2 linked regions of the Sporosarcina pasteurii genome follow. The protein of the gene in region 1 binds, or shares a complex with, the protein of each later gene. Links are inferred from orthologs where the notes say so. Each region holds a gene or a part of one and is shown in the gene's direction. Other genes may lie near its edges. The genes, in order: trxA and trxB.

What was found.
Region 2: the proteins of trxA (region 1) and trxB are in contact, whole or in part, in a crystal structure (PDB 1F6M), measured with the Escherichia coli proteins. The link is inferred for Sporosarcina pasteurii from one-to-one orthologs.

What each region holds. Positions count from the first base shown.
Region 1 is NZ_CP160452.1:947,641-950,773, forward strand. The notes cover bases 182-2,976. They hold trxA (thioredoxin), read left to right. Parts: upstream 182-1,319; coding sequence 1,320-1,634; downstream 1,635-2,976. Other genes in these bases: AB1H92_RS04300 (electron transfer flavoprotein subunit alpha/FixB family protein), read left to right, coding at 182-1,076; uvrC (excinuclease ABC subunit UvrC), read left to right, coding at 1,871-2,976. Outside these bases: more of AB1H92_RS04300, read left to right, coding at 99-181; more of uvrC, read left to right, coding at 2,977-3,133. UniProt on the Escherichia coli protein: Participates in various redox reactions through the reversible oxidation of its active center dithiol to a disulfide and catalyzes dithiol-disulfide exchange reactions.
Region 2 is NZ_CP160452.1:2,663,885-2,666,988, reverse strand. What follows is about bases 126-2,891. They hold trxB (thioredoxin-disulfide reductase), read left to right. Parts: upstream 126-916; coding sequence 917-1,867; downstream 1,868-2,891. Other genes in these bases: rapZ (RNase adapter RapZ), read left to right, coding at 2,637-2,891; AB1H92_RS12795 (8-oxo-dGTP diphosphatase), read left to right, coding at 2,149-2,622; AB1H92_RS12805 (lipopolysaccharide assembly protein LapB), read left to right, coding at 126-801. Also shown: more of AB1H92_RS12805, read left to right, coding at 1-125; more of rapZ, read left to right, coding at 2,892-3,104.

The sequences.
Region 1 (3,133 bases):
GAAAACTAGATGTATATATTGATATTTAATTGGACGAGTATTAAGAGGTAGAGCGAGAAGTTCTTCTTCTTTTATATCGGATATAGGAGGGACAGGGAATGTCAAAAAAAGTATTAGTACTTGGAGAAACTCGTGATGGTGTCTTACGTAACGTTTCATTTGAAGCAATTGCAGCTGCAAAAAAAGTTTCAGCAGGCGGAGAAGTTGTTGGGGTACTACTAGGCGATTCCGTTCAATCACTTGGGGCAGAAATGATTCAATACGGTGCAGACCGTGTTGTAACGGTTGAGCATGAAAAATTGAAACAATATACTTCAGATGGCTACAGCCAAGGATTCATGGCGGTTTGCGAACAAGAGAATCCAGAAGCAATTGTTTTTGGTCATACAGCATTAGGAAAAGATTTATCTCCTAAAATTGCTAGTAAACTAGCAGCTGGCCTCATTTCAGATGTAACTGAAATTGAAGGAGAAGACGATGATGCTTTATTCATCCGTCCAATTTATTCCGGGAAAGCATTTGAAAAAGTAAAGCATAAAGAAGGGCTTCTGTTCATAACAGTACGTCCGAATAACATTGCGGCCTTGGAAAAAGATGAAAGTCGTAGCGGTGACGTTACTTCTGTTGATGTGGATGTAAAAGATTTACGTACAATTATTTCTGAAGTTGTTCGTAAAGCCACTGAAGGCGTTGACATGTCAGAAGCGAAAGTCGTTGTTGCTGGTGGGCGTGGTGTGCGAAGTGCAGATGGCTTTAAGCCACTACAAGAACTTGCGGACCTATTAGGTGGTGCAATTGGTGCATCACGTGGTGCATGTGACGCAGATTACTGTGACTATTCACTACAAATCGGTCAAACAGGTAAAGTTATTACGCCAGATCTTTACATCGGTGCTGGAATTTCTGGTGCTATCCAACATATGGCAGGGATGTCAAACTCCAAAGTGATTGTCGCCATAAACAAAGACCCAGAAGCGGAAATCTTCAAAGTTGCGGATTACGGCATCGTAGGGGACTTATTCGAAGTCATTCCAATGATGATTGAAGAAGTTAAGAAATTAAAGGTTCATGCATAAATCATTAATCGAAAAGGGGAGTCTTCTATGTAGAGGACTTTCTTTTTTATTATCATATTGCGGAGGTGTGATTCAACTGTGTACTTGGCATACTGGGGGATTGATAGAGCTGCTTTTGTCACGTAAAGCATGATGATTCGAATATAGTAGGGACAGGATTAGTGAATAGGCATATTTTTCGCGGCTTATTTTTGAGCATGTTACAATACAGAAGAGTTGTAAATCAAAGGAGGAAGATTTGAAATGGCAATTATTAATGCGACAGACAAAGACTTTGCAGAACACATTGCAGAAGGTGTTGTACTTGTTGATTTTTGGGCACCTTGGTGCGGACCTTGTAAAATGATTGCTCCAGTATTAGAGGAGCTTGACGGTGAAATCGAAGGGAAAGCGAAAATTGTAAAAGTTGACGTAGACGATAACCAAGAAACTGCTGGTAAATTCGGAATTATGTCAATTCCTACACTTGTTCTTTTCAAAGATGGCGAAATGGTTGAAAAAGTTGTTGGTTTCCAACCTAAAGATGCACTCGCACAATTAATTGAAAAGCACGCATAATTTCAGCGGTAAGAGAATGCGTTGCTAGCAATAAAGATACATTAAATGTCTGTTTTTTCAAGTCGCCGGGGCCATTTTAAGGACCCCGGCTTTTTATATCTAGTTTCGAGCATCAGATGAACGAAGGCGCACTTTTCCTTAGGAAGTCGCCTTTTTAAATGGATTTTCTCGTTTGATTGGCTTATGCTAGTCACATCGAAGCATGTGCTCTATGCTTGAATGAGTAGGTGATAAAAATGAATGATTTAATAAAAGAGAAGTTAGCGATTTTACCCGATCATCCCGGATGCTACTTAATGAAAGACCGTCAAGGGACTGTCATTTACGTCGGGAAAGCGAAAGTGTTGAGGCAGCGCGTTCGCAGCTACTTTACAGGCAGCCATGATGGGAAAACGCAAAGACTCGTAAGTGAAATTGTTGATTTTGAAACGATTATTACGTCTTCAGATATTGAAGCGCTTATTTTAGAATTAAATTTAATTAAACAATATGATCCGAAATATAACGTCATGTTGAAGGATGATAAATCGTATCCTTACTTAAAGATTACAGCTGAACGTCATCCAAGATTAATCATTACGAGACGTGTGAAAAATGACAAAGGAAAATACTTTGGTCCTTATCCAAACGCATATGCGGCGGGTGAGACGAAGAAGTTATTGGACCGAATTTACCCATATCGTAAATGCCAAACATTACCGACCAGGTCATGTCTGTACTATCACCTAGGACAATGTTTAGCACCTTGTATTCATGAGGTAGAGGAAGAGACGTACAAAGAAATGATTGCAAACATCACTCGTTTTTTAAACGGCGGGTATAAAAGCGTGAAAAAAGAATTGACGGAAAAAATGAATGAGGCAGCGGAATCATTAGAGTTCGAACGGGCAAAAGAGTACCGTGACCAAATCACGAATATCGAAATGGTAATGGAAAAACAAACGATGACGATGAATGACTTTACTGACCGAGATATTTTTGGCTATGCGGTCGATAAGGGCTGGATGTGTGTCCAAGTATTTTTTGTCCGTCAAGGTAAGCTGATTGAGCGAGATGTCTCAATTTTTCCTTTATATAAAGATCCAGAAGAAGAATTATTAACGTTTATCGGACAGTTTTATGGTAAGTCAGACCACTTAATTCCGAAAGAAATATTATTACCTCCCGATGTGGATGCAGAAGTTGTAAAGCAATTATTAAGCGTACAAGTATTTATTCCACAAAGAGGGAAAAAGAAAGACCTCGTACAGTTGGCGATGAAAAATGCACGAATTTCATTGTCTGAGAAGTTCCAACTAATCGAACGGCAAGAACAGCGAACAGTTGGTGCTTGTGAGGAACTTGGCGAAGCGATGAACATTGCTGTTCCGCATCGTATTGAGGCATTTGACAACTCTCATACGCACGGTGTGGATCCTGTTTCGGCAATGGTTTCTTTTATTGACGGTAAGCCGAATCGTAAAGATTACCGTAAGTATAAAACGAAAACCGCCGCGATG
Region 2 (3,104 bases), 1.7 Mb from region 1 along the record:
GAATTACTGTTGAAATTAAAGCCATACTTAGTGGAGCACCGATATAAATTAGGTGCGACATTTGCGCTTGTTGGGAAGCATAAAGAGGCATTTTCTTTGTTACGTCAACTTCAAAAGCAAGGGTTTGAAGGAGATGCAGGTTTTTACTTCTGGCTATCTCACTCCGCATATTTAATGGGGCATGAAAACATTGCTAGGAAGGCATACGCAACACTGCTCGAAATGGATCCCACAAAAGAAGGGTATGAGCCTTGGCGAGACATTGAAAAAGAGTTGTCTCCTGATTCAGTGGAACACGATCGACAGTTTTTGCTTAATAAAATTCAAAACCAATATCGTAGTGAGAGAATGCTTGGATTTTATTTGCTTGGAAAATCGGCACATAAACAAGAGATACTTTCACATCCTTCTTATATAAAGATTGAAGAATTAAGTGAAGTTGAAAAGTTGTTTTTAGCGAGCGGGATTCGTAATGAGTTATTACCTGAAGGGGCTTTCGAAAAAGCTTTTACTCGTGCCCTTGAAACGACAGAGCTATTGTATGAACAATACGGGCCATTGGATTATGAATCGACTCATCTATTTCAAATGTGGTTTACACTTTGTGAAAAGGCAATCAGTGTTTCGTATGAATTTCCGAATCCAGCTGCACTCGCATCTGCCGCTGATTATATGTTTCAATCCGCGAGATATTCCGGTGTGACAAAAATTGGGATGGCGAAAAAGTATGGGGTTTCAACACCGACTTTGACGAAATATGTCAATGAACTCATTGAGTTTTTACCGCATTTAAATGGTTAATCGCATAAAAGTTCTCATCGGGGAGCACTTGGGTGGTTGTAAGCATCAAAGTTGAATGGTTATCTTGAATCTTATAAGATTTGAGTAGATTGAACCTTGTGAGGAGGAAATTCACATGACTACGGAAAAAGTTTATGACGTAATAATTGTAGGGGCTGGCCCTGCTGGTTTAACAGCGGCAGTTTATACTTCGCGTGCAAACCTTTCGACATTAATGATTGAAAGAGGCGCGCCAGGTGGGCAAATGGCAACGACTGAAGATATTGAAAACTATCCAGGATTTGATCATATACTCGGTCCAGATTTATCTGTTAAAATGTTTGAGCACGCACGTAAATTTGGTGCAGAATACGCTTTTGGTGATGTCTCGGATGTCCAAGACGGCGAAGACTATAAAACAATTTTCGTAGGAGAACAGCAGTATAAAGCACGTACAATCATTATTACTACGGGTGCAGAATATAGAAAAATCGGCATTCCAGGTGAAGAAGAACTTACAGGAAGCGGCGTAAGTTACTGTGCAGTATGTGACGGTGCATTTTTCCGAGACAAGGAAATTATTGTTGTTGGCGGAGGGGACTCAGCAGTTGAAGAAGGCGCTTATTTAACGCGCTTCGCGAAAAAGGTTACGATTATTCACCGTCGTGACGAGCTGCGTGCACAAAAAATCCTTCAGGAACGTGCTTTTGCGAATGAAAAAATGGACTTCATTTGGAATACGACTGTTAAAGAAGTCAATGGAAAAGATGGGAAAATTGACTCGGTTACACTTGTCTCCACTGAAGATGGTTCAGAGCGAGAGTTTAAAACAGAAGGTATGTTTGTCTATGTCGGACTAGATCCGCTGACAGCTCCGTTTAAACATTTGGGTATTCTCGATGAAAATGGGTATATCCAGACGAATGACATTATGGAAACAAAAGTGCCAGGCATTTATGCGGCAGGAGATGTTCGTGAAAAATTACTACGACAAATCGTTACTGCAACAGGCGATGGCAGTATTGCAGCGCAGGCCGTTCAACAATACATTGAAAAACTAAATGATCAATCTACAATTGAAGCTTAAGGCAAATTAATATACCTTTAATGTGGTTGTAACACGAATGCAATATCAAAAGGATATACTGATAAGGAAATATCAATTGACCCCCCTTTTGATATAGAATGATTTGAGCCATCTTCTGTTTTGTCACAGAAGATGGCTTTTTTTAATGAAAAATTTTATAAATCACATAATAACTAAGGTACGTTTAAAATAAACGAATTAAAATTATGCCTTTCAAATGACGAATGTCGGTGAAGATATGTATAATAGAAGGTAGCGTATATAGAAATGGTGATAGAACGATGCAACGAATCGCAAATTTATTAGTGTTAAAAGATAATCATGTTTTATTGTTAAAAAAACCACGCCGAGGATGGTATGTGGCACCAGGTGGAAAAGTAGACCCAGGTGAATCGATATATGAAGCTGCTGTGAGGGAATTTACAGAGGAAACAGGAACGACGCCAGTCAATCCTCATTTAAAAGGAACTTACACAATGGTCATTAAGGATGAGAAAGAGCAGATGGTAAAAGATGAGTGGATGCTTTTTACGTTTATTGCATATGATTTATCAGGCACACCGTTTAAAACTACGATAGAAGGTGAATTGGAATGGCATCCTGTGGAAAGTTTAAAAACCCTTCCAATGGCTGAAGGCGATCGAACAAACTTATTGTTTGCTGTTTCAAACGAAGGCATGCAGTACGGAACGTTTACGTACACAGAGCAATTTCAATTATTAAAAGAGACCATTCAAAACTCCGAGGAAGGATGATGGGATTGGCAGAAGTGAAAAATTATAACGATGATGTAGAATTGGTCATTATTACTGGGATGTCGGGTGCAGGAAAAACAGTTGCGATGCAAAGTTTTGAAGATTTAGGATTTTATTGTATTGACAATTTACCTCCCGAGTTACTTGTAACATTTCTAGACTTAATGATGAAATCTGAAAATAAAATGAGGCGGATTGCAGCTGTTATGGATACACGCGGCGGAGATTTATTTGACTCGCTCATTGGTGCACTCGATGAATTAAGCCGAACGAACGGTGTATCTTGGCGTATTTTATTTTTAGATGCCGATGACGAAACGCTTGTCAGACGTTATAAAGAAAGTAGACGTTCTCATCCACTTGCAGAAGGTGGACTTCCACTTACGGGTATACAAAAAGAACGTGAACTTTTATCAGAATTACGCGGACATGCGCGTTCAATTTACAATACATCTAATTTACTCCCACGAAAATTACGCGAA